One region of the Lysinibacillus sp. FJAT-14222 genome, then DNA from elsewhere that is predicted to be linked to it. Evidence: riboswitches for the same ligand, from Rfam matches in the RefSeq annotation. Region 1 holds a riboswitch; each other region holds the start of a gene.
The links. A riboswitch is a leader RNA that binds a small molecule or an ion and turns the genes downstream of it on or off. The one in region 1 is predicted to bind cobalamin.
Positions count from the first base shown of each region.

Region 1 (7,835 bases):
AAAAGGGCCTTGTATGGCAACAATATCTCTTTGTGCCACACCAAGTGCTTCGCATTTTTCCATATTATCGAGTCGAGGAAGCATACGCGCAATTACTCGTGTATGTTCTAAACCATGTAACACCTTTGTAAATGTTGCTAGCGTTTTACTGCCCGTCGTTAGCATAATGACGCCGCGTTTTTCCGCTGCTAAATGGGCAGCCTCCTCATAATCTTTCACAATCGTAATTAGTGGGTGTGCATAATGCTCATGGGCACGTTCATAGCGAATATACGGAACATTTGCTTGCTCAGCAGCAGCCATAGCATTTTTTGAAGCTTCTTCAGCAAATGGATGAGAGGCATCTACAACTAAACGATACCCTCGCTCTGTGATAATCGTCGCCATTTCCTCAGCCGTTAATCGACCAATTAAATGAGGGAGGCCTACTTCTGCAAGGCTTGAAGCGGCTGATTCAGTAACGACCGTAGCTGTCACAGCGTAACCTGCTGACTGTAATTCAAGTGCTAGATTCCTTGCATCACTCGTCCCTGCTAACATGAAAATCATTTCACTGGCTCCTCTTCATGGTGGTGATCATGTCCATGATCGTGGTCATGATGGTGATGATGATGCGCATGTCCATGCACCGCCGCATAAGCACGATAATTTTCTAAATCTTGCATACCTGTTGATGTACCATTCACAGCTTGCTCAATTCGCTCTAATAACACATTTTGCAAACGCTCATGATAGCCAAAATAGTTGGCAATTTGAATATCACAGTCAGCATATTTTTCGTTAAATTGCTTACACATGCCGTTCATACGTTCCATTAGGATACCTGTGAATAAGAAATACGGTAGCATAATGATTTTTTTAGCACCCAGCTTCACACAGCGCTCAATTCCTTCTTCAACACGAGGATCTGTGACACCCATAAAGGCGCTTTCTACATACTGAACCGGGAGTTTTTCCCATAATAAACGTGTAATTTTATAAAAATCACCATTTGCAGCTGGGTCACTACCGCCTCGTGCAATTAATAAAATGGCAGTATCCTTATGTTCTTCCTCAGCATTAAAGCCAATTTCTGCTAAACGGTCTTCTAAAATAGCAAATATTTCGTCATGGATACCGATTGTTTGGCCATATGTGAACGTAATATTTGGATAATGCTCACGCGCATGTTCGATTTCTGCTGGAATATGAAGTTTTGAATGTCCAGCATGAAGAAGAATAATCGGAATAACATGTACCTCTGTAGCACCCTTCTTCACACAGTTCGTAATACCTTCTTCAATATTTGGAGATGCAAACTCTAAGAAACATGTTTCCACTAAAAAGCTTTCATCAATACGAGGTGTCATTTGCTCGATAAACGTGCGTACCTCATCATTTCCTGCTGCTAAACGGCTCCCATGGCCGACAAATAAAATTGCTTTCATCTCATTACTCCTCACTAGTCGCCGCACGGAGCTGGCTCTACTTTTATTTTTGAAGACATATCCTGATACGTAAAATGTAGGATCTTTTTCACACGCTTAAAGTATTTAAACAAACGTTCATTTGGATGTGCATTTGCTTTATACTCTTCGATAATGTCTGTGATAAGCGGTATAAGCTGTTCAGGCTCTAGGCCCTCAACAACAGGCTGGGCAGCATGTGCAGTACGGCCAACCGGCTTAGCACCAATAAAAACATCAAATTTACTTTTGCGATAAACAATACCAATATCATCAAATACGGCTCGATAACATGCCATACCACAGCCATTAAAGCCAATATTTAATGTTTTCGGTAACGACATACCTCCAAGCTTTTCTTGAATCTCTTCCGCATAAGGAATCGAATCGGCCTTTTCTCCGTAACAGAAGTCACAAGCCTTTAACGATAGCACGTCACCAATTGGTGTTAGTAAAAAGCCCACTTCACGAAGCTTTGCAGTAATTTCTTCAGGCTCAGCCGTTGGAATTTTCAAATGAATTTGATGGTCTGGTGTATACTCCATCGTTCCTTCCTCACCAACGACCTCCGCTAACGTCATCATTTGTTGAGGCGTAAAGAACTTATTGGCTACCCCTGGACTAACAGCTAATTCAAAAATGGATTGGATTTTTTGTTGAACAAGCTTAGGTGTTACCTTCATAGCACTTGTTCCATTCACCATTGTTAGAGCTGCTGTCGCCATTTCAAGTGATGATTTTTTAGGCTTCGGTTCTGGTGTTATGGCTAAACTGGGCTTAATTCGATTGGCATTGGGATCTGTCGCAAAATCATTACGTGCCTTCCCTGTTTCTTGATTCATTGCCCAAGGTTCATTTTCATCTCTAAGTCGTTGATGTGGTCGTAACGGTTGTTTTTCTTCACCAAGTGTATATTTGCGCTGATAACCACGCGGCGTAATCATTTTATTGTCATAGAAGAACGTTGATGAATTCCCGATAATAACCGTTGTTAACATGCCGATATCATGTTCCAGCATTTCTGCTAAAGTCGTCATCGTAATTTCCTGGCGATCACGGTAAGCACTCTTCACAAGTCCTACCGGCGTATCTGGCGAACGATATTCTAATAAAATTCGTTGTGCCTCTACGATCTGTCTCGTACGACGGCCACTCTTTGGGTTATAAAGAGCGATAACAAAATCCGCCATTGCTGCCGCTTCTACTCGCTTTGCAATTAAATTCCAAGGTGTCAAATGGTCACTTAAACTAATGGTACAGGCGTCATGCATTATTGGAGCACCTAGTAAACTTGCACACGAATTAATAGCCGAAATGCCTGGAACAATTTCAACCTCGATACCAGTTGCTTCTGTCCAACCTAGCTCGATTAATACCTCATACACTAATCCTGCCATGCCATAAACGCCTGCATCTCCGCTCGAAATAACCGATACGATACTTCCAGCCTCTGCTTGACGTACTGCTTCCTGTGCACGTGAAACTTCCTCTGTCATACCAGTACTAATAATCGACTTTGCGCTAACTAAATCCTGAATAAGTTCAACATAAGTTTTATAACCAATGATCATATCACTTTGTTGTAGTGCCTCCACAGCACGAGTCGTAATATGTTTAAAATCTCCAGGGCCAAAGCCAACTACGAAAATCTTACCTTTTTGCGCCATTTTGTTACCCCTCTTTCACCTTTTCAATGCCTTTAATGGCTGTTGTTTGTGCTGTCCGCTGTAACGAACCTTCACGCAATGTAAAGACATGCTCATTATGTAACGATTCATGATTTAAATCTTGCACGAGTGCCCTCGCATGCTCCGTTGTCGGCACACGGTACCAATTCCCTTGAGGATATCCAATGACAACGCAAGCATCCTTACATCTGCCATTACAGCGAGTCCTTGTCGTATGTATCTCCTTATCAAGTGCCAGCAACTGTATTTCATCTCGGATTGCCTGTGTAATTTCCTCTGCATCTTTTTTCATACAGCTACTACCATTGCAAATAAAAAGATGTGTTTTCATCCCCTCTAAATTCCAAGTTGTCATAGTTGTTCTCCCCTCATTTGCTTTTAGGAAAAAGAAAAACCTTTACTCTAGACGGAAGAGTAAAGGTTTTGTAGAAGCTAAATAAAAACGAATATACGGGTACTCGCTCTCGCTTCAACTTCTCCCTCCGAAAAGTTTGCATGCATCATCACATAAGCAGGTTTCCTGACTTAAGCTTCCTTTTACTTTCGCACCTTCCCATTTTTTTTATAAATGGTGGCCTTTGCGATTTCATCAGCTATTACAGTAGCGGGGGCTGTATCGGATTTTCACCGATTTCCCTATTATCTTGAAAATATTCAAGCACTTATGGACGTTTTATATGAATTTATGTAATTGAAAACTGTTTCTATCATAGCTTATTTTTTTAAAATTTCAATATTTCTTTCTTAATTTGTGACATTTATATTAATTTTTTTAGAAAAATGTGACATTAGTTCTCTATTTATCTGAATTTTCGACATTGAGACTCAATTAAACATTTTTTCATAAAAAGTATAGCATATATATGGAAATTCATGTTACACTTTGTCGTGAAATCTCACAACTTCATCTTTTTTCGGTGCGAAGTGTTCGTCATTTCGCTTAAAAGGGAAGCCGGTTCAAATCCGGCGCGGTCCCGCCACTGTACTAGAGAGTTTTATAGATAATGTCACTGTCCAAAGGATGGGAAGGCCTATAAAACGTTGAACTAAAGCCAGGAGACCTGCCGAAAAATATGTGATCGTTTCAACCTACGAGGATAGGTGTGCGGCTTAGCAGATTAGAATTCTATTTGCTTTTTTAGCTATACACTTTTCCGCAATTGGAGAAGTGTTTTTTTTATTTTCGCACGCTACAATCGAAAAATTTAATGTTAGGAGGAGAGATATTTGAAATTCTCAGGTTGGAAGCTTAGTTATTTCTTACTGGCATTTTTATTCGTGCCAAATCGTGCATTTGCGATGCATATCATGGAGGGCTTTTTGCCGATTGAATGGGCGATTTTTTGGTGGGTCGTATCGATTCCATTTATTATTTTAGGATTACGTTCTATTCGTAAAACCATTGATGAAAATCCTGAGACAAAAATGATATTAGGTCTATCGGGTGCCTTTGCCTTTGTGCTATCAGCCTTAAAAATCCCTTCTGTAACGGGAAGTTGCTCACATCCGACAGGAGTTGGACTTGGGACAGTTCTTTTTGGGCCACTAGCCATGAGTGTTATCGGAACAATCGTATTATTATTCCAATCTTTACTTTTAGCACATGGTGGTCTTACAACATTAGGGGCAAATACCTTTTCCATGGCAATTGTTGGTCCTATTATTGTTTACTATGTATTTAAGGGCTCACAAAAAATGGGACTATCCTTTTCAGTAGCTGTCTTTTTAGCAGCAATGCTTGGTGACTTAGGTACATATGTTGTCACTTCTGTACAGCTAGCCCTTGCCTTCCCATCTGAAGTCGGAGGCTTTATGGCGTCATTCACAAAATTTGCTGGCATTTTTGCGTTAACACAAGTTCCTCTTGCTGTTAGTGAAGGAATTTTAACAGTGATCGTTATGAACTTCTTGAAAAAATACAATGTGAGCGAATTAAAAGCATTACGTGTTTTCTCAGCAAAGGAGGCACACTAAAATGAAAAAAAACTTACTGCTCTTAGCAATTGTTGTGTTACTAGCAATCATCCCCCTATTTATCCAAAAGGGCGCAGAATTTGAGGGTGCTGATGGCGAAGCGGAAGCAGCAATTAGTGAAATAAATGCTGACTACGAGCCATGGTTTGAAAGCTTATGGGAGCCACCAAGTGGTGAAATTGAAAGCTTATTATTCGCACTACAAGCTGCTATCGGCGCTGGATTTATCGGCTATTTCATCGGTTTAATGCGCGGCAAACATAAAGAAGGTTAAACGCTATGTTACTCATTGATAAGTATGCTTATATGAATAAGCTAGCGTCTGTTCATCCGCTAGAAAAAATGACGTTATCCCTTGGACTTCTTCTATTGTCGCTTATCATGAGAGATGAACGAATTTCACTCATTACATTTATTGTAATGAGTGCTTTTATCATTTTAAGCGCAAAAATCCCTATTAAATATTATGCAAAACTACTATTGCTACCGGGATTTTTTTTACTGTCAAGTTTAGTATCTATTTTAATTTCGATAACGCCATCAACGAGCACGCTACCTGCACACATTTGGTCATTTTCTCTTAATAGTTGGACAATTTTTGTAGGCAGTGCGAGCCTAGTGACAGCGCAACAGCTTTTTTTCATCGTCCTTGGCAGCATTAGCTGTTTGTATTTTTTAATTCTCACGACATCGGTACAATCTATTTGTCACGTCCTACGACTTTGGCGACTTCCCACTTTGTTTGTAGAACTAGTAGAACTTACGTATCGATTTATTTTTATCTTTTTAGATAGTATGCAAAAAATTCATCTTGCCCAGCAGGCTCGACTAGGTTACAGCTCCCCTATGCAGTGGCTTCGCTCAGTATCAATGCTGATCACAGCTTTATTTGCTGAGATGTTCCAACGAAGTCGTGAATTAAACAATGCGATGGAAGCACGTGGTGGCGAAACTGTCTATTGGCAGGAGGATGTTACCTATAACATGAAAAACTGGCTAGGTATTGCTGCAATTTTTATATTCCTCATCATTTATGGAGGTTTTTTCTGATGACAGACTTATTCTTTGAATTAAAACATTTATCTTACGCTTATGCAGATGGAACTCATGCCTTAACAGATATTACACTACAGATTCCAAAGGGGAAAAAAATCGCTTTACTTGGTCATAACGGGGCTGGGAAATCAACGTTATTTCAGCATTTAAATGGAATTTTGAAGCCAACCACTGGAAGTATAGCCTTTTGTGACAAAGAACTTAATTATAGTAGAAAAGCATTAAAAGTATTACGCCAACAGGTTGGTATTGTTTTTCAGGATGCAGACAACCAGCTTTTTTCGGGTACAGTTAAGCAGGATATTGCATTTGGGCCTCTGAATCTTGGCTGGACAACTGAAAAAATTGAAGAGAAAATTGCATGGGCTGTCGCTCAAACTGAAGTTGAAGCATTGCTCGATAAACCGATACATTTTTTAAGTGTTGGACAGAAAAAACGTGTCGCAATGGCAGGAGTACTAGCAATGGAACCTTCCGTATTACTATTAGATGAACCGACAGCTGGGCTAGATAATTATTATGCTGCACAAGTTTTACAGTATTTAGCTACATTAGAGAACGGTGAACGAACAATTTTACTAGCAACGCATGATATCGCTTTGGCATATGAATGGGCAGATCAAATAATCGTCATGGAAGCTGGGAGAATTATTTATAATGGGGATCCAGTTGAAATGTTCTTTCAAGAGGATTTGCTTGAAAGAGCCCATCTTGAACGTCCATGGGTCTTTGAAATGACGATTGCCTTACAAAACAAAAAACTAATTGAGAAAAACATTATAATGCCTCGATCGAAAGAAGATTTACAAAGACTTATTGAGCAGCTTTAAAACATTTTTAGGAACATAGCCTGTTGGGGATTATTGTTGCGTGCTTTTTCACTCTCCTTGACTGCAATCTCACAAATCGATTAGATAAGGGACACCCGTAGCCTATAAGTCTGTTTTAGCTATGGACACTTATTGGTCAAAGAGGGTATTCGAACTCCCTCCCCTTTTAGTCTGCTAACGCAACTTTTTTACCATGTATTAAATAGAAAAATACGGATTGGTTCTTTTGGAAAAATATATTTTTATTACGAAACTTTTCTATCGTCCATTCGTATTAGTATAGATGTCACAAAATAAGACATTCAAGGAGGAAATATAATTGAAGAAATGGAATAAGAAATCAATCGCTTTAGTAGCATCTGCAGCACTAATGGTTCCTGCTACTTCTGCCTTTGCTGAAGCTCCACAAAAAACAGCAAAGAACCAAGATTTAGTGAAAGTAGCTAGCAATAAGGACCAAACATTTAAAAATCAAAAAGAATGGATTAGCAAGGATACGATTATCGTCAAACATTCCGGTCTTGATAAGAATGTACATAATAAAATTGGCTCAAAAGTGATCCGCTCTATCCCTTCATTAGGTTACGATGTTATCCAACTGAACAAAGGAACAAATTTAGAAAAAGCAGTTTCATATTATGCTACACAAAAAGGGGTTAAAAGTGTATCCCCAAGCTATGTGTATCATTCCTTTGGCACAAAAACAGATCCAAAGAAACAGGATATGTATCATTTAAACCTACTTCAAATTGATAAAGCACTAGAATTAGCGGGCAACAATGATGTAAAAGTAGCCGTTATCGATTCTGGTGTGGATTTTAAACATCCAGATTTAAAATCTC
Region 1 covers NZ_LIYL01000029.1:57,566-65,400, reverse strand. Annotated here, with positions in the region: gene cobK (precorrin-6A reductase) at 1-549, opposite strand, end outside; gene AN161_RS13920 (sirohydrochlorin chelatase) at 546-1,427, opposite strand; gene cobJ (precorrin-3B C(17)-methyltransferase) at 1,442-3,112, opposite strand; gene AN161_RS13910 ((2Fe-2S) ferredoxin domain-containing protein) at 3,117-3,488, opposite strand; cobalamin riboswitch at 3,626-3,814, opposite strand; cobalamin riboswitch at 4,032-4,217, shown strand; gene AN161_RS13905 (energy-coupling factor ABC transporter permease) at 4,361-5,107, shown strand; gene AN161_RS13900 (energy-coupling factor ABC transporter substrate-binding protein) at 5,109-5,381, shown strand; gene cbiQ (cobalt ECF transporter T component CbiQ) at 5,387-6,157, shown strand; gene AN161_RS13890 (ATP-binding cassette domain-containing protein) at 6,157-6,993, shown strand; gene AN161_RS13885 (S8 family peptidase) at 7,313-7,835, shown strand, end outside.

Region 2 (7,835 bases), on a different contig from region 1:
TGGTGCTACTTGGTTCCGTTCGACAACATTTGGCGACGATAAAGACCGCGTGTTAATTAAAAATGATGGTTCATTCACATACCTGACTCCGGATATCGCATACCATGAGGACAAAATTGTACGTGGCTTCGATAAATTAATTAATATTTGGGGAGCTGATCACCACGGCTATATCCCACGTATGAAAGCTGCTATTCAGGCGCTTGGTTACGACCGTGATACGCTTGAAGTAGAGATTATCCAAATGGTTCAGCTTTATAAAAACGGTGAAAAATTCAAAATGTCTAAACGTACAGGCAACGCTGTTACAATGCGTGAGCTTGTAGAAGAGGTTGGCTTAGATGCAGTACGTTATTTCTTCGTGAAAACTGCAGGCGATTCTCACATGGACTTTGACCTTGACCTTGCCGTATCTCAATCAAATGAAAACCCAGTGTATTATGCACAATATGCGCATGCACGTATTTCTTCTATTTTACGTTCAGCGAATGAGCAAGGCTTTGCTGCTACAACAGATCATTTAACTCTGTTAACAGCTGAAAAAGAAATTGATTTACTGAAAAAAGTGGGCGACTTCCCGAAAGTGGTAGCAGATGCTGCGAAGCACCGTACACCACACCGTATCGCTAACTATATCCAAGAAACAGCAGCTACATTCCACAGCTTCTATAACGCTGAAAAAGTGTTAGACCCTTCAAATAAAGAGCTAACAGAGGCTCGTTTAGCGCTTATTACGGCTGTGCGTACAACAATTGCCAACGCACTACGCTTAATCGGCGTATCTGCACCAGAAAAAATGTAATAATAGTCTTTCCAGCCCCCGGCACGACAATGTGCCGGGGGTTTTTTGTGTTGACATGGCTTAGATGGATAGAGCTGTTGAAGTGGCAGATAGAATCAAAGCGACGGAAAGAACCGCCAGAGTGACGGAAAGAATTCGAAGCGACGGAAAGAACCGCCAGAGCGACGGATAGAATTCGAAGCGACGGATAAGAACCAGCAAAGCGGCGGAAAGAACCGCCAGAGCGACGGAAAGAACCAGCAAAGCGGCGGAAAAAACCGCCAGAGCGACGGAAAGGATTCGAAGCGACGGAAAGAACCAGCAAAGCGACGGAAAGAACCGCCAGAGCGACGGATAGAATCATCGAAGTGCCGGATAAAATCCCTGAACTGATCAATTCATCTTCTTTAAACAATATTTTTCTGTAAACTTCAAATATTTCGTTGCAGTTTACGTTAACGTCAATGATATACTGATGGAAAATGGGAAGGGGGAGATGCTGTTGAAGACGATTCAAGAAGTGGCTAAGCAGTTTAATGTTTCGACACGGACAATTCGTTATTACGAGGAGCTTGGGCTGCTTAATCCTAATCGTTCATCTACTAATCAACGAACCTTTTCAAAAAAAGAGTTGGCGAAGCTTAAGCTTATTTTCCGAGGAAAGCGTTACGGTTTTTCACTTGAGGAGATCAAGGAGATGGTATTGCTGTTTGATTTTGATCGCACGGGCATTCAGCAGTTGGAGCGTACGGTTGAATATGGGGAGCAAAAAATTCAAGAAATTGATAGCAAAATAGCAGAGCTTACGCAAATGAAAAATGAGTTGCAGCAATTACAAGGCGTGTTTACTGAAAAATTATTAACTTTAAAGGGAGAGATGCATGATGAATAGTTCGAGTTTGTTAGCACGTAATGCCCGAAAGTACTCTATGATTGAAGCGGTTGTTTGTCAAGGCAGACGAGTGACCTATCATGATTTAGATGAGCAAGTGACACGTTTTGGTCATGCTTTATTAGAGCAAGGTGTGCGGCAGGGCGATAAAGTTATCATTTTTATGCCGAATGTTGTAGAGTTTGTCGTTAGTTATTTTGCTATTCAGCGCATTGGAGCTATAGTCGTTCCAGTAAATGCGAAATTTACGCTGCAAGAGGTTGAGTATGTAGCGCAGCATGCGGATGCTAAAGCTATTCTAGTACATGAAGTCATTTTTGCAGCAGTCGAAAACATCACGATAGTCCCTTTAAAAATTAAAACAGGTCAAGAGCAGGCTGGTTGGCTAAACTATGAAACGCTTATTCAACAGGCGAGCACTCAAACTATTGATTGCCAGCTTAATGAAGATGATGTCTCAACGATTTTATATACCTCGGGTACAACGGGAAAACCAAAGGGTGTGTTGTTCAGCTATCGCAATATTTTAACTGTAGCGCAAATGATTGCAGTTGAAATGGAAGTAAAGCCTGAAAGCCGAATCCTTCTCATGATGCCGTTGACTCATTCGGCTCCATTACATTTATTTTTAATGGCAGGCGTACTTATAGGCTCAACAAATGTGCTAACACCAACGTTTACACCTGATTTGTTTATTGATTCGATTGAGCAGGAAAGGACAACACATTTCTTTGGTGCACCTGTCGCTTATTTATTAACTGCCCAAATGCCAAGATTGCAAACGGCTGATTTATCATCGATGAAATGGTGGGTTTATGGTGGAGCGCCTTTATCACAAAACGAAGTCCAGCATCTACAAAAAGCTTTCCGCACAGATAATTTAACTTGCGTTTATGGCTTAACAGAGGCTGGTCCGAATGGTTCGTTATTGTTTGGCAGAGAACATGCAACGAAGGCGGGAAGTATTGGCCGGCGTGCACCACTTGGAGCGGAGCTGCGCATTATTAACGACAATGGAGAAGATGTCAGTGTTGGTGAAGTGGGAGAAATTGTGTTACTTGGTGAAGGTAATATGCTGGGCTATTACAAGGATGATATCGCAACAAAGGCTGCATTTATAGATGGCTGGCTGAAAACGGGTGATTTGGCTCGCGTGGATGAGGATGGATATATTTGGATTGTTGATCGTAAAAAGGATGTCATTTTTTCTGGCGGTGTGAATATTTATCCGAAAGAAATTGAAGATCGTATGTTGAGCTATGAGGGAATATTTGAGGTTGCTGTCATAGGTGTACCACATCCAGAGTGGGGAGAAACGGTGAAGGCCGTTTATGCTTCTAAAATAGAAATTAACGAGGACGAACTTAAAGCTTATTTGGAGGAGCATCTTGCTAAATATAAAATTCCACGCATCTTTGAACGTGTAGAAGCGCTACCACGGAATGCATCGGGCAAAATACTAAAACAAACTTTGAAGGGACAAGAGGTGAGATAGCATGAAGGTTTTACAGCAGGAAGAAATGAAAACAACGAATTTTTTTAAGGATAATGATACACTTCATAAAGTTTTAGAAATGATGCTAGATAAAGAGTTTGTGGAATATGCAACACGCGAGTTAACAGATTTTGGTGAGCTTTGTGCTGGAGATATTGATGTGAGAGCCAAACATACGGATAGAGAGGGTGAACCTCGATTACAAAGGTATAATGCCTATGGTGAAGAAGTGTCAGAGATTTGGGTTAATGATGGCTATAAAAAGACAATTGAAGAGACGTACAATACTGGCATTGTTGGCTATGTGCATAAAGATATTCCGCAATTAGGTAGAAAGGGCAACTATGTGTATAGCTTTGCTCAAGGTTATATACTGTCCCATACTGAGCCAGGCTTTTACTGTCCTGTTACTTTAACAATGGCAACTGCTTATCTCCTTGACCATTATGCGAGTGATGAGGTGAAGGAGCGCTTTTTACCACATGTTTGTGCAACAGGAGATACCGAGCTATATGAGGGAGCGACATTTTTAACGGAGCGTCAAGGTGGCTCTGATGTTGGTGCGAATGTTGTAGAGGCAAAACAGGACGGCAATCAGTATCGTTTATATGGTGAGAAATATTTCGCATCAAACGCAGGAATGTGTGGAGTAGCCATGGTATTGGCACGTATGGAAGGGGCTCAGGCAGGCTCAAAGGGCTTAACATTATTTGCGGTTCCATGGCGGAAAGAGGATGGAACAGTTAATAACCTCCGCATTCGACGTTTGAAGGATAAACTTGGCGTTAGAGCCGTACCTTCGGGTGAGGTGGAATTTGATGGTGCACTAGCTTATGTCGTAGGTGAGCCGAATAAAGGAATATATTATATGCTGGAGGCGCTTAATTTATCAAGAATTTGCAATGCTGTTGCATCTATAGGCATTATGCGCCGTGGTTATTTAGAGGCGAAGCACTATGTGACAAATCGTCAGGCATTTGGTAAGCCTTTAACGCAATATCCTATGATTCAGGATACGCTAGGGAAATTCGCTGCCAAGCTTCATGTGGAGGTTGCGACAGTTTTTGATCTTATTCATCAGTACGATAAAGTTACAAGTGGACAGGGGAATGAAGAGGACATCATTTTGAATCGCTTGTATATTGCTATCATGAAAAAAGAAACGGCAGAGCAAGCGGTACATTATGCGAGTGAAGCGATTGAATTACATGGTGGAAATGGCTATATTGAAGACTTTGTAACACCTCGCTTATTAAGAGATGCACAGGTGCTTACTGTGTGGGAGGGAACTGCCAATATTTTAGCTTTAGAGCTCATTCGTTTAGTTGATAAGTTTCATGTCCATGAATTGTTTGTTCGTGTCATGGAGGAACGTCTAGAAAAACTAGCTGACAGTCCATTAGTGGAAATTGTAGTGGAGCAATTAGCAAAATTAGACTCGACTTTGCAAACATTTAGCGGTTTAGATGAAGCGACGAAAACGTTTGAAGCAAAAAAGGTCGCAGAAAAAATGGCACATTTATATGAAAGTGTTGTAGCGGTCGAATGGGCACAAAAATTCGGCGGCAAATATGAAAAGCTAGCAGATATTTATTTAGAGAGCACATGGGCATTGCGAGAAATGGGTGCACCAATGAAAACGGTCCAGTATTTTTCAGATATAGTTTAACTTCTTTCAGCAAATGTTTTGTGTGGCGAAAGTGAAACGTCAGCTACAAATGTTTTGTGTAGCGAAAGTGAAACGTCAGCTACAGGTGTTTTTTGTAGCGAAAGCAAAGTGTCAGCTACAAATGTTTTTGTAACATAAGTGCAACTTTAATTATAGAAGTCTCCCACCTCTATAGGTTGTGAGATGAATGCGGGTTATGTTACTTTTCAGTAGGTGTCCAAATAGAAGTCGTCTCGAATGGAGGCGACTTCTTTTGTTTTCATGTATAATAAAAATCAACTGAATATTATAAAGGTTCTTTACTTATGTAAAGTGAAAAGGGAAATCGGTGTAATTCCGATGCGGTCCCGCCACTGTATGTGTGAGTTTTTTCAATTTGCGCCACTGAAAATTTCGGGAAGGCATGAAAAAGCGAATGGAGCACGAGCCAGGAGACCTGCCTTTATAGAAAACACGTTGCAGCCTACGAGGATAGGGTGGTGGATTTTGTATGCGTATTTTTTGTGCAAATTTGACCCCCTCATCTTTTTGTGATGAGGGGTATTTGTTTTGTAAGATTGATGTCGATAAATTTGAAAAAATGAGCGATAAATCCACAATGTTGAACGATAAACCTGATGTTGGGTGATAAAACAACAAAGTTAGGCGATAAACTCATAATGTTGGGTGATAAACCTAAAATGTTGGGCGATAAATCCACAATGTTGAGCGATAAACCCGATGTTGAGTGATAAAACAACAATGTTAGGCGATAAACTCATAATGTTGGGTGATAAACCCAATGTCGGCTGATAAACCCACAACCTTGTGCGATAAAAGCTAAAATATATCGATAAATCAGAAAAACAAGTCGTTAAAATATACGCACAGATAAACTAAGGAGGATTTTCACATGAAGAAATTTTGGAAAATAGGATTATCAGCATTTTTAGCTATTGGCTTGGTTGCTGGATGTAATGCAAAAGAGGAAACAAATGAAAAGTCACCATCTTCTGAACAGCAGAAGCAACAAGAGACATCAAAAGTTGACGAAGCAGCATTCCCGATGACGATAACGGATGCGACTGGCAAGGATATTACGCTAGAAGCACCACCTGAAAAAATTGTCTCGCTCATTCCAAGTAACACTGAGATTTTATTCGGCCTTGGCTTAAATGATGAAATAATTGGTGTAACAGATAATGATGATTACCCAGCGGAGGCTACTGAAAAAGAAAAGGTTGGGGGCATGGAGTATAATATTGAGCAAATTATTGCTTTAACGCCAGATATCGTTTTTGCGCATGCATCGAGTATGACTTTTTCAGAAGGAGCAATTGAACAGCTTGAGGCTGCAGGCGTGAAGGTATTTGTTGTTGCAAATGCTAAAGACTTTAATGACACATACACATCAATTGAACAGCTAGGTCGTGCAACAGGGAAGCTAGAAGAGGCTCAAAAAATTGTCGCAAATATGAAGGCGAAAGTTGAAGAAGTTCAAACAAAACTTGAGGGTGTTAAACCAAAGAAAGTCTTTGTAGAAACGTCTGATGAGCCAGAAATTTATACAGCTGGTAAAGGTACATTTATGAATGAAATGCTAAATATGATTCATGCCGAAAATGTAGCAGCAGATGCAGATAACTGGTATAAAATTGATGCTGAACAAATTATCGCGAAAAATCCAGATGTCATTGTAGTGACATATAATTATGTACCTGATATTTTAACGAAAATTCCACAACGTGCAGGCTTTGAGACAATTACTGCCGTGAAAAACAAGGACATTGTACAAGTAGATGAAAATACGACGAGTCGTCAAGGTCCGCGTTTAGCAGATGGTCTTGAAGAATTAGCGAAAGCTATCTACCCTGAGGCGTTTCAGTGAGTAGAATATTAATAGCCTATGTAACAGCAATTACGCTTCTGATCATTAGCATCTGGTGTGGCGTAGCGATAGGCTCGGTTCATGTTCCACTAGAAGTATTGTGGAATAAGGCGGCTGATGAAACAGCTGCCAATATTTTATGGAAAATTCGTTTACCTCGAGTCCTGCTGGCAGGGCTTGTCGGGGCGTCTCTTGCCATTGCAGGGGCAGCTTTTCAAGGTTTATTAAAAAATCCATTGGCAGATCCTTATACGTTAGGGGTTTCCTCGGGTGCATCTGTTGGCGCAGTGATGACGATTTTCTTTAGTGTATCAATACCGGTAGTTGGCCATTATACATTGCCAACCTTCAGTATGATAGGTGCAATATTAACGATGGTAGCTGTCATGGGCTTTGCTAGAATAATAGATCGCTCACTGAAAATGGAAACCCTTATTTTAACAGGAGTCATATTTAGTTCGTTTTTAGGCTCCTTAATTTCTTTAATGATTGCATTATCCGGTGAGGAGCTACGGCAAGTTATTGGCTGGCTGCTCGGATCAGTATCGATGCGTGGTTGGCCATACGTTCAAATGATTATTCCGTTTGTAATAATTGGTTCGATCATGCTCTGGACACAAAGACGTGAGTTAAATGTTCTGTTATATGGAGAAGAACGTGCGAAGCATTTAGGTGTCAATGTTAAGCGCAGTAAATATTTAATTTTAGTAGGTGGATCAATGTTGACTGGAGCGGCGGTAGCTGTTTCTGGCACGATTGGCTTTGTTGGCTTAGTTGTACCCCATATGACGCGGATGCTTTGGGGTTCTGATCATCGTCATTTATTGCCATTATCATTTTTAAATGGGGCAACTTTGCTCATTATTTGCGATTTAATAGCACGAACAATTATTATGCCTAGAGAGCTACCGATTGGCGTAATTACTGCCTTTATTGGGGCGCCCGTCTTTTCCTATATTTTTTATAAGCAACGTAGAAGTAAGGGGGTACGGGCATGATTGTTGTTAAACATCTTTCTGGCGGCTATGAAGATGTGCCGATCGTCCATGATATTAGTTTTTCCGTTGAAAAAGGGAAAGTACTTGGGATTTTAGGGCCGAATGGTAGCGGAAAATCGACGCTGTTAAAAGT
Region 2 covers NZ_LIYL01000050.1:276,698-284,532, reverse strand. Annotated here, with positions in the region: gene argS (arginine--tRNA ligase) at 1-802, shown strand, start outside; gene AN161_RS29120 (hypothetical protein) at 732-1,196, opposite strand; gene AN161_RS22120 (MerR family transcriptional regulator) at 1,284-1,673, shown strand; gene AN161_RS22115 (long-chain-fatty-acid--CoA ligase) at 1,666-3,168, shown strand; gene AN161_RS22110 (acyl-CoA dehydrogenase family protein) at 3,170-4,837, shown strand; cobalamin riboswitch at 5,113-5,296, shown strand; gene AN161_RS22100 (ABC transporter substrate-binding protein) at 5,730-6,704, shown strand; gene AN161_RS22095 (iron ABC transporter permease) at 6,701-7,702, shown strand; gene AN161_RS22090 (adenosylcobinamide amidohydrolase) at 7,699-7,835, shown strand, end outside.
Region 2: linked by a shared signal. The riboswitch ahead of AN161_RS22100 (ABC transporter substrate-binding protein) and the one ahead of AN161_RS13910 ((2Fe-2S) ferredoxin domain-containing protein) in region 1 are both predicted to bind cobalamin.

Region 3 (7,835 bases), on a different contig from region 1:
AAAATCACTAGGGGCTTTAAGCTTAAAGCGGTAATACGGCTCTAGTAATACATTTTCTGCTTGCTCTAGCCCTTGACGTAATGCACGGAATGTTGCCTCTCGGAAATCGCCACCTTCAGTATGTTTAATATGTGCACGCCCCGTTAAGAGAGTGAAGCGTATATCTGTCACGGGAAAACCTGTTAACAGCCCATGATGATCGCGCTCGAATAAATGCTTTTCAATGAGTCGTTGATGCCCAACCGATAAATCATCCGCATGACATGCATTGACAAATGTATTGCCAGTACCACGTGTATTTGGCTCCATTAATAAATGGACTTCTGCATAATGCTTTAATGGCTCAAAATGACCGTAGCCTGTCACAGTTGTTGAGATTGTTTCCATGTATAAAATCTGTGGTTCGCCAAATGAAATGTCTAGAGAGAAGCGTTTGTTGAGCACTTCGATAAGAACCTCGAGTTGGATGACACCCATAATATGTACATGAATTTCTTGAAACTTTTCATGCCAAATAACACGTAATGATGGTTCTTCTGCTTCAAGCATGCGAAAAGTTTTTAAAACTTCCTTTATATGCTGATCGCCTTCATATTGTACTTTTGCCTGCAACGTTGGCACTAATTCATAGGGCTGCGAGTTGCTTGCACGACCAATGATATCGCCGATGTTTGCCTGACTAATCCCTTTGACTACGAAAATCTCTCCGGCTTTAACCTCTTGTACGGTTTCATAACGGCTGCCATTATATAGCCGAATCTCAGTCACTTTTTCTGTCACATCACCAAACGAAAATTCATCCCGCACATGCAATGTACCTTGTAATCCCTTTAAAAAAGTTAAGCGTTGGTGTCCATCATGACGAATTTTAAAGACTTCGCCTTGAAACGCTACATTATTGTTAAAATGTGTCTCTGTAAGTAGGGGAAGCTGTGCTAGGAATTCCTTTATCCCAATATCTTTTAAGGCAGAGCCAGTAAAACACAAAAAGGCATTTTCTTGATTAATCATCGCTTGTAAATGAGTAAGGCAGTTGGAACTATCCAATGTTTCATTTAGAAAAGCATCGAGAAGCTGCTCATCACGTTCAGCAAGCCACTCCATCATGTGAGTTGAAACATAGTCAGAACGGAGCGGTTCATCTACGAATAGTACATCCTCAGAGCAATCCTTTTGAAGCTGTGCCATAACGGCTTCAACATCTGCCCCTTCACGATCAATTTTGTTGATAAAAAAGAAGGTAGGGACGTGATATTGGCGTAAAAGTTGCCACACTGTTTCCGTATGACCTTGTATTCCTTCAACTGCACTAACAATAATAATGGCATAATCCATAACCCGAATGGCACGCTCCATCTCTGGAGAGAAATCGACGTGCCCAGGTGTATCGATTAACGTATATGTATCATCTCCAAGCGACATGCGACCTTGCTCCGCAAAAATTGTAATGCCTCGCTGACGCTCCAGCTCATGATTATCTAGAAATGTATCCTGGTGATCCACTCGTCCGCGGGCTTGAATACTGTTTGTATGAAATAGTAACTGCTCAGAAAATGTTGTTTTTCCTGCATCAACGTGAGCGAGTACACCAATTGTTACATGCATAAAAAATCCTCGTTTCTATTAGTTCGTTTATCAACATTGTAACAGAATGGGTTAAAAAATATTTCGTATAAAAATAGTTAGTGTTTATGTCGCAATAGTGTTAATATATTTATGATTATGATTTATTGGTATTTTTGTGAGATTGTGAATTTGCTAGTTTATCAATATCATTTACAACAATAAAATATAACGACGTATTGGTGCAAATGACCTTTGTCATTTGCTTAAAAGGGAAATCGGTGCAAATCCGATGCTGTCCCGCAACTGTAAATGGGGAGTCTATACGAGATGCCACTGTAGCTAAGCTATGGGAAGGCGTATAGATGATGAACCTAAGCCAGGATACCTGCCAATATGTATTCTTTTACTTAAACCACGAGGATGGGGATAGTGAATAGGTTGAAAAACCCTTCTTTCACTATGCTAACCTCTTGGAAACAAGGGGATTTTTTTATGCCCTTTTTTAACTTCTAGTCAAAGTAACTTGATAGCAAAGAAGTCTAATGATTTCTTTCTATATATTTAACATCAAAGGAGAAGAGGACATGAAGAAATGGAAAAGTTTGTGGCTAGTCTTTGCGATCGCATTGATGGCAATATTGGGTGCATGTAGTGAAAAGGACAAACCAGAATCTGCTACACAAGGTGAGAAGGTAGAGCCTTCACAAGCTGAAAAGACAGAAATAACGATTGAAAATAATGGAACAACACAAGTATATAAGGAAGCACCAAAAAAAGCGATTAGCTTAAATCAGCACGTGACAGAAATTATGTTGGCTTTAGGCTTAGAAGATTCAATGGTAGGGACGGCTTACTTAGATGACGAAATTTATGAGCCATTACAAGCTGCATACGATAAAGTACCTATGTTAGCTGAACAGTATCCTACAAAGGAACAGATTATTGATGCTGAAGCAGACTTTTTATATGGGGGCTGGAAAAGCGCCTTTGGAGAGAAAGGTGTTGGTACACAGGAAGAGCTTGAAACTTTAGGGATTCACTCTTATTTACATACAGCCTCAAGTATGACGAAACCAACTTTAGAAGATATTTTCGCAGATATTCGAAATATCGCAAAAATTTTCCGTGTTGAGGATCGTGGAGAAGCATTAATTGCACAAATGACAAAGGATGTGGAGGCTGTACGTGCAAAATTACCACAAGATGGGGAAAACTTACGCGTTTTAGTGTTTGATAGTGGTGATAAAGATGTCTTTACAGCTGGACAAAACTTTATGAATGAGCTTGTGACAATTGCTGGTGGTAAAAATATTTTTGGTGATGTGGAATCAGGTTGGACTACTGTGTCAAAAGAAGATGCAGTAGAACGTGATCCAGAAGTTGTTGTTGTCGTTGATTACGGAGAAACAACGGCGGAAGAAAAAATAAATTTCTTAAAAAATGATCCAGCCTTGAAAGAAATGGAAGCAGTCAAAAATGAACGCTTTGTGATCTTACCACTTTCTGCTGCGTCTGAAGGGGTTCGTGCTGCAGAAGCCATTCAAGTATTAGCAAAAGGCTTCTATCCTGACAGCTTTAAAAACTAAAAAAATCTGGGCTAGCGTTTTGCTAGCTCCTTTTTCATAAGGAGAAGTATTTATGAACGAATTTCATACGAATATACCAGACAAAACCTTCGAAAAGCTAAACAGTAATGGGGATTTTACCCGTCTTGCCGTAAGCCCAGGCATTATTAATAAACATTATACCCCTGCACAATTCCAAACAATAGCAAAAGTTGTAGGAGAAACAGGTGCAATCAAATACTCTGCCTCTTACAGTATATTATTATCTATACCATCAGTAGTTGTAGCAAATACGATTGAGGAGCTAGAAGAGGCTGGCCTGTATGTGGCAAAGCAAGGACCAATTGTGGCGATGAAAGCCTGTGATTTCTGTGATGGGGATAAAATGGAGGCAGCACCGATTACTGAACAGCTATATCAATCATTAGAAGGAATATCTGTCCCTACAAGATTACGTTTAAACGTAAATGGCTGCGCTTCTGCTTGTTATAATCCGGTATATGATGATATTGGACTTGTCTATCAAAAGGATAGCTTTGATGTCTATTTAGGGGCAGTACCTATGGGTGCAAATGCACAAGCTGGGACACTGTTTGCTAAAAGGGTAGGTGTTGAGCATATTGAAGACTTATTAAAGCAAATCATTAGTCTCTATAAGGAACATGCTCGCCCGAATGAACCCTTTTATAAATTTTATCGTAGAACAAAATGCGCTGATTACTGGAAAGACTTAATCTGACTCATTATCATCACGTGGGCTTGATTTCTGTACCGACTGGGTGCTTTCCTAGGTACGTCCGATAAACCGCTTCATGTGATGATAAAAAGAGAGAAGTGTTTTATCATCAGTATGTCGATTTGGCTTAATAAAGAGGCTGGGACATAAGAAAAGCAAAATTAAAAATTTTACATCATAAAAGCGCAAGAAATCAACATTTCTAAAATTGATTTCTTGCGCGTTTTAAGTTTTTGGCCAGTGTTAAGTTGTTTGGTTTTCATATAGCTAGTGTTAGATGAAAAGCCTTTAGTCTCGTTCTACATAAGGTTGGATAACTTGACTATTTTCAACACTATATACTTAAAGCACTGTTGGTTTGTCATCAAATTTTACTTTATTTCGTATCCTTGTGATGTAGTTGACAATTGTTAAATAATATAATATCTCTCCAAAAAAGTTTCTGAGTAAAAACAATTCCTCCTTAAAAGAAGGAATAATACTTAGAGTATCGAAATATTATACTAGGTAATGAAATTTTCACACAAAGGGGATTTAAAATATGACTTTAAAACAAGGGGTTCAACCAGAAGATCTATACCAATTAAAATCAGTGGCGGATCCACAAGTATCACCTGACGGAACAGAAGTTGTGTATGTAGAGACTCATATTGATGAGAAGAAAAAGGACTATGTGTCTAATTTGTTTTACATAAACTTGAATGAAAAAAATCCTCAACAATGGACATTTGGCGAAGATAAAACGAATTCACCTGTTTGGTCTCCAGATGGCAGTAGAATCGCGTTTGTGTCAACGAGAAATGGCAAGCCACAAATTTTTGTTCTTTCTAAAGCAGGCGGAGAAGCGAAACAAGTTACAAATTGTAAAAACGGTGCGACATCACCAACTTGGTCTCCGTGTGGAGAGAAAATTGCCTTCTCAGTAAAGCTTGGTAAAGATGAAAGCATTTATGATAAAGCTGAAAAGGATCAGAAAGAAGACAAAGAACTTAAACCACTTGAAATAGAAAAGATGAAATATAAATCAGATGCAGCTGGGTTTATTGATATGGAGCAATTTTCTCAAATTGCAATCGTCCATCTTGAATCTGGAGAATTAGAGCTAGTTACGGAAGGGAAACATAATTTACAGCTCGGTAAATGGTCCCCGAACGGTAAATATCTTTCTTACATTGCAGACTTAACAGAGGATCTAGATTTTTCATTCATAAGTGATATTTACTTATTGGATTTAGAGACGAAACATGGTCGCAAGCTTACGGAAGGAACGGGGATGTTCTACCAAACTTCATGGTCTCCAAACAGCCGCTTCATAGCGTATGTTGGAAGTGAACGTGAATTTGAAAATGCGACACATGCAAAGCTATGGATTTATGATTTAGAAAATAACAATCAGACATGTGTAACGAGTGATTTTGACGCGCCTGTCGGTGATTTTGTCGTAGGTGATTTCCTTCAAGGTGTTGTTGCTCCGCATGTTCAATGGTTGGAGGATAGTAAAAGCTTTTACTTCCAAGTGACAGATCGCGGAAATACAGCTATTTATTTTGGCAATCTTTCTGGAGAATTATATCCAACTATGAATGATGAGCAGTATGTCTATGGTTTTTCACTTGATCATAAAAATGATAAAGCTGTAGCTGCAATCAGCACTACGACAAATCCTGGTGATCTTTTTTACGTTAATTTAAATACTGGTGAAAAGGAACAGCTCACTAAAGTTAATGAAGAATTTTTAAAGACGAGAGAATTATCTGTTCCAGAAGCAATTGAATATGAAGGGGCAGATGGTTGGAAAGTAAGCGGTTGGATGATGAAGCCACTTGGCTATGAAGAAGGGGAAAAATATCCACTTATTCTTGAAATCCATGGTGGACCGCACGCTATGTATGCCAACTCCTATTTTAACGAATTCCAAATCCTTGCTGCACAAGGTTATGCGGTTCTCTTTACGAATCCTCGCGGAAGCCATGGATACGGTCAAAAGTTTGTTGATGCGGTTCGTGGTGATTATGGCGGCAATGATTATAATGATCTAATGGCCGCTGTTGATTATGCATTGAAGCATTATGATTTCATTGACAAAAACCGTCTCGGCGTTACAGGTGGGAGCTATGGGGGGTTCATGACAAACTGGATTGTCGGTCATACAAATCGCTTTAAAGCTGCTGTTACTCAACGTTGCATTTCTAACTGGATAAGCTTTTATGGCGTAAGTGATATCGGATATTACTTCAATGACTGGCAAATCCAAGCGGGACTAGACAATATAGAGAAGCTATGGAATCATTCGCCACTGAAATATGTGGACAATATGCAGACGCCGTTGTTAATTTTACACAGTGAAAAAGACTATCGTTGTCCAATTGAACAGGCAGAGCAATTATTTATCGCCTTGAAACATCGTAAAAAAGAAACTAAATTTGTTCGCTTCCCAGAATCCAATCACGAACTTTCAAGGAGCGGAAAACCAACGTTAAGAATCAATAGACTAGAATATATTAGAGATTGGTTTGTGGAATATCTTTAAGAGAAATATTGATGGCATAAGAAGTGAAAATACTTCATATGCCACTTTTTTATATTATAGCTACAATTAGAGGGAGAATTCAATTTTCGTAGTTGTTACCATTTTCGTGTACAAGTTTGGAATCAACATTGGGAAGGAACTACATGGTCGGAAACACTTTTCTGAGATGTTGGGCTATTCATTAATTATTCCGTAATACACCAAATCCTCATATTTACCGTCTTTAATGATATGATCCTTTAAAATTCCTTCTTGTTTCATACCAATTTTCTCCATTATTTTTCCTGACGCAGGGTTCGTTGAAAAATATCGGGCAAACACTTTGTGCAGTTTTTTTTCTTCAAAAGCAAATTGTACAATTGACTGCGCTGCCTCCGTGGCAAAGCCTTTTCCCCAATATTCCTCGCCAATCCAATAGGCTATTTCACCATGATTAAAATGTTTATTATTCGATAATGCAATTGCTCCATATAATTCACCAGTTTCCTTATCTGTGATTGCAAACTCGTACGAAAAATCCTGCATAAAATTATCGTAATGATGTTCCATCCATGATAATGCATCATTTAAACTATATGGATAAGGTAGGTACATGGTGCTTTTATAAATATTATAGTTATTGCAAAGCTTTACAACTGTTTCTGCATCGGATGTCTGAAATAATCTAAGTACGAGCCTTTCTGTTGTAATCATTAAATTTTCACGAACATATCCCATTCAATCATCTCCATTTATCAATATTTTGTAAAATGACACTCACTATAGTGTAGGGTTGATTTTCGTTCCGACTGGGCGCTTTGTCGCTGACGCTTCGCTTTCGCACAGAATAAAGCTTCTTAGGGACGACAGACGAGCCGCTGCGCTCCAATCAACTCATTTACATGGCATAAAAATTTAAAATATCTTCCCGAATTTTAGGAATGAGATGAATCTATTATATAGTAAACGGAAAATTCTAACAATATAAATAAGGGGATCAAAATATTTCTCCCAAACAAAAAGACAGAATCACCAGGAAGTGATTCTGTCTAGTTTTATTTAGTTAAGTTTTTCAATAAAAACAACCTTTAAGTAATTAAATTCAGGATATTCACGTGGGGCACGGAAATCCTTTGGTAAGTTGTGTTCTTCAACAATTTTATAGCGAGTTTTTGTTTCTTTAAAAGCTTGGTCAATAAAGCTCTTGAACTTTTTCATACCAAAGCTTGCATTGTTCGTTGATGCCACAATGATACCGTTTTTCTCCGTAATGGCGATTGTATCTACGAGTAATTTAGGGTAGTCTTTCGCAGTTGAGAACGTTCTTTCCTTCGTACGTGCAAAGCTTGGTGGATCTAAAACTACAAGGTCAAATTTTAAATTGTGGCGCTGAGCATATTTAAAATAGTTAAAGACATCCATGACTTTAATATCCTGTGCTTCGTAGTCAATGCTGTTG
Region 3 covers NZ_LIYL01000005.1:49,760-57,594, reverse strand. Annotated here, with positions in the region: gene AN161_RS02320 (TetM/TetW/TetO/TetS family tetracycline resistance ribosomal protection protein) at 1-1,605, opposite strand, end outside; cobalamin riboswitch at 1,787-1,974, shown strand; gene AN161_RS02315 (ABC transporter substrate-binding protein) at 2,151-3,152, shown strand; gene AN161_RS02310 (precorrin-3B methylase) at 3,205-3,870, shown strand; gene AN161_RS02305 (S9 family peptidase) at 4,409-6,397, shown strand; gene AN161_RS02300 (GNAT family N-acetyltransferase) at 6,572-7,114, opposite strand; gene AN161_RS02295 (class I SAM-dependent rRNA methyltransferase) at 7,436-7,835, opposite strand, start outside.
Region 3: linked by a shared signal. The riboswitch ahead of AN161_RS02315 (ABC transporter substrate-binding protein) and the one ahead of AN161_RS13910 ((2Fe-2S) ferredoxin domain-containing protein) in region 1 are both predicted to bind cobalamin.

Region 4 (7,835 bases), on a different contig from region 1:
GCTAATTGGTTCAATGAAATCGTTAAATTCGCAGTAACACATATGTGTATGGATTTGTGTTTCATCTTTGACACTAGAAGTAGCAAGCTTGAACGAATTGACAGCCCAATCTAAGTAAGCACCCCATTCTTCTTTTCGGAGCGGTAAACCTTCTCTTAGAGCTGGCTCATCCACTTGAATAATCGAAATACCTGCTTTTTCTAGTGCTTCAACCTCTTTACGAAGTGCTAATGCAATTTGATAAGCGACATCTTTACGTGACAAATCGTCTCGCACAAAGGACCAATTTAATATCGTCACTGGCCCCGTCAGCATGCCTTTTACAAAGCGCATTGTTAAGCTTTGGGCATAGGCTGACTCTATTACAGTAATTGGTGAAGCCCATGCAACATCTCCATAAATGATCGGTGGCTTGACACAGCGTGATCCATAGGAAACGACCCATGCTTTTTCTGTAAATGCAAAACCAGTCAGCTTTTCACCAAAGTATTCGACCATGTCTGTACGCTCAAATTCACCATGAACTAGTACATCGATATCTAGTTCTTCTTGTATCGTAATCCAGCGTTTTGTTTCCTGCTCTATAAATGCTTCGTAGGCTTCATTCGATAATTGTTTTTTACGCCAAGCATTACGATTCCTTTTCACCTCATCAGATTGCGGGAAGCTTCCGATTGTTGTCGTTGGAAATAGCGGTAACGCTAACGCTTGCTGCTGCAGCTTTTGACGTTGAGTAAATTCACTATGTCGTTCAAAATCTTGCGTTGTCACAGTTTGAACTGTTTGATGGACCATCTTGTTTTGACGGATTGGATGATTTTTTAGAGCCTCAATCGCCTTCATACTTTCTGAAAAATTGTGTTGTAAGGTACCTTCTTTATCTCGTCTACATGTAGTCAGCTCTATAATTTCTACGATTTTTTCATCTGCGAAGGCCAATGCGTGCTTTAGAACAGGGTCAATCTCATTTTCAAGAGCAGTTGTAATGGGTACGTGTTGTAGATTACTGGATGGTTGAATCCATAGCTCCGCTGCATTACTTAAATGCTCAATCGCCTGAATCGTAGCATTGACCTCCGCTAGATTGGAACGCCAAATATCACGTCCATTTACAACTCCGATTGCCAATACTTTATCCTGAGGGAAACCATATTGACGAAGTGACGCCATATTTCCTTTATAGCCATGAACAAAGTCTAGACCAAATCCTTGTACAGGTAATGAAATCAATGTTTCATAAGCGCATAATGCTTCAAAATAAGTTTGTAGCATGATCTTAGCCTCTGGAACGGCAACGGCTAACTGGTCGTAAATCTCTTGCACAAGCTTGATCTCTGCTGCATCAAGGGTTGTGACAAGGGACGGCTCTTCTAGTTGAATCCAATTTGCCCCTGCCTCCACTAATTCTTTTAATACCTGCGTATAGAGCGGTAATAAGGCTAATAAGTATTCAACTTGTGTGAATTTGCTGTAGCCTTTCGTTAACTTGCAAAATGTATAGGGACCAATCAATGTCGGCTTCGCAATAATACCGTACGCTTCCTTCGCCTCTAAAAAATCGGCTAACACTTTATTTTCTGTTAGTTGCAAGGCTTGTCCCTCATACTCAGGAACAATATAGTGATAGTTTGTATTAAACCATTTTGTCATCTCACTAGCTACGGCTGTTTTATTTCCTCTTGCTACGCTGTAGTAGGTAGGTAAATCAACTTTCCCTCCTTGCCAGTTAAAGCGTTTTGGGATTAGACCAAACATCAATGCCGTATCTAACATTCTATCGTAATACGTAAAATCGCCAATTGTCACCATATCGATGTCAAGTTGTAGCTGCTTATCAATTCTAGATAAACGGATTTTCTTTAATCTTTCCTCAAAGTCCTCTTCAGAAAGTTCGTTGCGCCAAAATGCTTCTAATGCTTTTTTCCATTCGCGATCTTCCCCTATATACGGGTAACCAATGAGTGTGCTTGTATAGGTCATGTCAATCTCCTTTTTAGAAAAAAATAAAAAGCCATCTCCTGCTCGGAAAATGGCTGCATGTTAAAATTATTATGCTAAAACAATACGAAAAAAGTATATACTTTCGCATAAATCATTTGTTATCGCACAGTGCCTATTTGGTCACTTTTCACCACCTATTCCACGTAGGTATTTGGTGTGTACTAGAAATTGGCAGGTCTCCTGGCTTCTCATCAACACGCCTCACAGCCTTCCCAGTTTCCCAGTGGCATTTGTGATTTGCTCCGAATTACAGTTGCGGGACAGCGTCGGATTTTCACCGACTTCCCTTTTAAGCCAAACTCTCATTTGGCACCAAGTCTTACACAATATTCAATTATGCTCCTACTATAACATACATTTCAGAATAGTAGAAATTATTTTTAAACTAATCATCGCTTTATTTGTTCTAATCTGATTGGATTACTATAAATGGAATCGCTATGAACATAAGTATGACTAAACTAAACCCGTATTCATCCCCAATGGTTCATAGCGATTTATCTGAACACTATCATAATCATGTTTTGGTATTGGTTATAGGAATGAATCTCCACAAGCTAGGACATTATTGACCATACCTCTAAATAACTAGTCTTTGCAGTTGGTTAAAAAAGAAATATCAAATTATTCTTTCTTCACTAATCTTAATTTTTCATAGCCCTTCACAGCTAATGAAAGAGATTGCTGTTCATTCCATATGCTGTATGGGAAAACTAAATTAATAGTAGTATATTCATTCGTACGTTCAACATTTGCACCATTTGCATAGAACGCTTCATTATTGCTAGTTAGTAGTGCTGTATCGAAAATATAATTTTCATCTTCAATATTACGGTTAATTGTAAAGGAAATATACATTGAACCGTTTGATAACATAGCTTGCTGTAATTCAAGACCTGTCACCTCGTTTTGCGCTACAAAGACCTGTGTTTCAACAGTGGCAGGCTGTAAATCAAATGCCCATTCTCCATCTACTGAAATAATCCCTCCTTCTTTGTTTACAAAATGCACCTCTTCAATGACTAATTTTGCACCATCTAAAGGGGGAACAGCTGTTGTAGTAGACTCCGCCAGCATTTCCAGTGTTGTGGCATTATTTTTTATATTTTCTAATTGGAATTGGTAGCCCGTATACATTCCTGGTCCTTCTATTGTCTTCGTATCCGACACAAGGGCATCTATTTCGACGCCTTGTGCATTATAGAGCCGATATTCCACGCTCATATAATACAAATTGTCCATTTCGATATTTTCAGATTGAATATTTAACTGCAGGCCTAGTCGATAAGCATCTGCAAATAAATGCTCGAGTGCAATAGTGATATTTTCTGATTGTTGTGTTTGTCCTACATATTGCACATCCCCATTATCACCTGCAACCTCTAACCCGGGATCATCAAATCCAAAAAAGGCTTTTAATGTTGCTAATGCCGAATCATTTGTTAGCAAGACACTTGAAGTTAATGCAATTGTCGCTACTGCTGCTGATATAGCTTTTAGCCATGATAATCGAGTTTTTTTCTTGGATTGCTGATTAATTAGTTCATAGGATTGATCAAAAGCCATTCGAATCGATTGCGGTAGTTCTTGCTCTTTATTCATTTCCTGCAGTATACGTTCCTCTACATTTTTTTTCATTGCGGTTGCGCCTCCTCAACATAATAGTTGTTTTTCAAATGCTGTTTTGCTCTCGAAATTCTCGATTTAATAGTGCCTTCGGGTTCATGAAGAAATTCGCTGATTTCCTTTGTTGTTAGCCCACTCACATAATAAAGTGTTAACGCAATACGATAATTTTCATCTAAGCTATTCAACGCATCATCAAGCTCTATTGATAAATTATCTTGATGTGCCAATGCATTTAGTGTCTCCGAATCGAGCGGTACAACCTGCTTATGCTGCTTCATAAAGCGATAACAATTGTTCAATAAGATGCGGCAAAGCCACGTATTAAAATATTTTACCTCTTTTAAAGTGCCTATTTTTTCAAATGCAGTTAATACCGTCTCTTGCAATAAATCTGCTATATCTTCATCTGTTAGACCTAATCTCTTTGCTGTACGATAAAGAATCAATTCGTATTGCCTAACTAATTGTATAAACGCTTCTCCATCTCCTTTTTGCGCTTTTTTCACTAGAAATTCAGATTCCATTTTTAACACCTCTTCTTTCTTTACACACCGTTAGAGTTTTTTGAATAGTAAATAGTTGCATAGAATTTAAATGTTTTATAATTCCAGTTTACGTAGGTCCGACTACAAAGGCGAGATGCACCGCAAATATCCAATTTGGCTATGCACGTGTGAGTACGCGACAATAATAGTTGAATCGTTTGAAGGATAAATTGATACCTGGGGATTTAATTATTGTTTAAAGTTTCTCTCATTTAGCTAGAAGTACGGAAGATTGAATTCGTCGTTTATTTTGAAGAAAGAGATATCAAGTTACTTAGCATTAAATAATTTGATACATTCATATCACACATTCAGTTAGTTTAAAAGATATTGGATTGTCCACCGAACAAAGGAAGGATTAAAAAACAAGAGCAAACACTAATGATGTGTTTGCTCTTGTTTTTTCGTAATTTCCTTAACATTGTTAATCCGCATTCTTCTGAAGGGATCCCTTTAATATGTCTAAAAGCTTTACATAAAGCATCATATTCTTTAATTCAAAATATTTTTAGTGGCCACACTTTATATTGCCCGATTCTTTTTGTATTCCCGTTTTAAAATCAACAAATATATGTATTTATCTTCAACGAACATGTATTTTGATTCTGTAACAATCAGCTAAGTTTGTCATTCTTATGAATAATTTTTATGAATAGTAGACAAATCTACATTAAACGATAATGAGTATTATTTAAACGAATAATCCCCTTTTATACGACCTAAGACTTCAGCAGATTTCTTTTTTCGTAAGTAAATAAATGAGGAAGTTATTAAAATTAACGATGCCGTTCCAATAACTATAAACTCTACTAAATTATTTGTTTCCTGTGTACTCTCATTCACAACTTGCGTCAAATCAACACCTAATACTTGTAACTCAGAGACTATATTTACTACAAAATGCGCTATAATTGGAATTAATAAATTGTTCGTTCTTAAATATATAGCAGCAAAAAAGAACCCCATACCTGTTGTATCCAATAATTGTTGCATAGTTGCATCAACCGCTTGTCCAGCAAGCATATTTCCAGCATGTGCGATTGAGAATAACATGCTGGACCCAATAACTGATAACCAAATCATATTCGTTTTATGAATCCAAGCTTTTATGAATCCATTTAATAAAATACCTCGCATTAGTATCTCTTCAAATGTAACTGCAACTATTGTAGATATTACTGCTAAAAGATAAGCTTGCTTGCATACTTGCTTTCATCAAATTATTAAGTTCAACACCTAATGCATTCAATACGACAAAAACTAGTACAGGAATAGATAAAAGTAATCCTAATCTAAATCGTACATAGGCAAGAACTTTTAAATAACAGATACAAATAATATTTTTTGTATAGTGAAGTATCTTACATCAAAAAATTTTCTATAATAAATTATAATCTAACCTTAACCTCAGTACCGTCCTTAGCTTTGACATCTACTAGCACGAGCCCTTTATAATTTTTCAGTTCCTTAACCATAGGCTTTAGCGTTTCTTTGTCTATTAGTGGAAAGGTAAAGTCCAGTTTTTTTCTTTCGAAGTGCTCTTTTGTCCATTTGTTTGCATTTTGCTGAATAAATTTTGAAGACAAAATTGAAATAACAATGTTTAAAATAGCATATGGAATCGGGATGGTAAACCGAATGTCTTTTGCTTTCACTTTTACATGCATCATAAGCCAATCACTAATCAATGATGACCGAAACGGTATCCCCATTTGCCGATTTAATATCTACAATTTGGCCATCTAATTCGTTTTCGATTGCTTCTATTATAAGGTTTATGTCAATATCTTTAACGTATTTTTCTGATTGAGGAATACTCGCTGCGATGCTGTGTCCAGCCATTAATACAACCTTGACAAGCTTTAAAGGCAAATTGACCGTAACGTTATCATTTTCGGCTGATACAACACGAATTTTTAAAGTTTTATCTAAATATTTAGTCGGTTTTTCTAAAAGATTATCATCTGTTTCTGCTTTCTCTTTTAATACTTGAATCAGTTCGGATGCCTTATCTGCATCAATCTTACCTTCTTGAACCATTGTTAACACTCTTGAGATTTCCTCTTTCATGATATATTCCTCCTTATTCCTCTTTTAAAAGTTTAATGGCTTCTTCTGTTGTGATTTCGCCATTTTCCAACATAGTGACAATTTTTTTCTCGTCTACTTCATTTTTCTTCTTCTGTATATATCCAAGGGATGAAATGATGTCTGTTAGCTTGCCTCGAACTGTTGGATACGAAATCCCTAGTTCCTTTTCAACTTCTTTGATATTCCCTCTGCATGTTAAAAATACTTCCACAAAATGAAGCTGATCCTTTGATAAGGATGCCAGCTTAGATAATTCGAACTCATTTTCAATCGTCGTGTGACAATGAGAGCACTGCAACTTTGTAATTTTCAATGTTTTACTGCAGACAGGACAATTTGTGATTACTTTATAAGCCATAATGACATTCCTTTCTTTTAGTTGATTCGATTATACAACAAGAAATTAAAAATATAAATAACATATTTAATTTTTTCGATTCAAAAAATCAATAATGTTAATTTATCGCTTAATATTTTTTCTTAAGAAAGGGATTATGCTTGTTTTAGGTTTTAAAATTAAATAATTTTATTGTCTTATTACATATTTAATAACAAATAGAAAAACGCCATTTTGAAAAAAGATTGATCAAAATGGCGTTACTTTTATAACTAGGTATGGTTTTTTATAAAAAAGATTGATTATTTTAATACACCTTATTGAACTATAGCAACCGATAGCTTAAGTGTATTACTTCACAATTTTATCTTTTATTACAGGAATGCCGCCCAATTTGTACAAGAAAGAAGGTTCTTAACTCATTTAGTGATCTAAAGCAAATCGACTAATCCGTCTGGAACTAATTTTAATTTATTATTTGTAAAATCGCTAATTGGCTTCCAAAGCAATTTGAAGATTGCACCATTATCTTCTTGTCCGAAAAAAGAAGGTTTTTCATAAAAGGACTTTTCAACAAATTCAGCATCATATACAAAAACTACTTCGTGTCCAAGGTCACCGTTATATGTAAATATGTTTTCAATTGTACCTAAATAGTTTAAGTTATTTATATTTGCCCCGATTTCTTCAAGCACTTCTCTCTTTATTGCTTTAGAACTTGTCTCCCCATATTCAATTCCTCCACCAATTGGCCGATAGTAATGATCTCCCTTTGCTTCATCAAAGCCTTCAGAGACAAGTATCGAATCGCCTTTCCTAAATACACAAATAGCTATTGCTCGGATCTGTCCTTTCCTCATCCTATTCCTCCATTCTCTTCTTCAACAGCCCTCCATAAAGTCTGATCATTTCTTATTCCATAAAAGTCCCAATTAGCGACATAAGGATACTCTCGCCTTTTTAAATTCATTTGAGGTCTCCTTTAATGATTGCGTACATATATAAATCATCAAACTTTCCACAAGTATATTCATAATGCCTCAATAAGCCTTCTCTTTTAAACCCCTGATTTTCTACTAATTTTTGTGATGATAAATTCGCAGGATCAATTAGAGCCTCAATTCGTTCCAATTCAAAGTGTTTATAGCCATATTTAATAACAGCTTCTAAAGCTTCACCAGCTATTCCTTGTCCCCAATATTCTTTATTTAATTCAAACCCTATTTCAGCTC
Region 4 covers NZ_LIYL01000054.1:20,784-28,618, reverse strand. Annotated here, with positions in the region: gene metE (5-methyltetrahydropteroyltriglutamate--homocysteine S-methyltransferase) at 1-1,980, opposite strand, end outside; cobalamin riboswitch at 2,154-2,333, opposite strand; gene AN161_RS23085 (DUF4179 domain-containing protein) at 2,626-3,639, opposite strand; gene AN161_RS23080 (sigma-70 family RNA polymerase sigma factor) at 3,636-4,154, opposite strand; gene AN161_RS23075 (CPBP family intramembrane glutamic endopeptidase) at 4,863-5,312, opposite strand; gene AN161_RS23070 (hypothetical protein) at 5,564-5,845, opposite strand; gene AN161_RS23065 (hypothetical protein) at 5,856-6,245, opposite strand; gene AN161_RS23060 (DUF2089 domain-containing protein) at 6,259-6,624, opposite strand; gene AN161_RS23055 (NUDIX hydrolase) at 7,035-7,463, opposite strand; gene AN161_RS23050 (GNAT family protein) at 7,570-7,835, opposite strand, start outside.
Region 4: linked by a shared signal. The riboswitch ahead of metE (5-methyltetrahydropteroyltriglutamate--homocysteine S-methyltransferase) and the one ahead of AN161_RS13910 ((2Fe-2S) ferredoxin domain-containing protein) in region 1 are both predicted to bind cobalamin.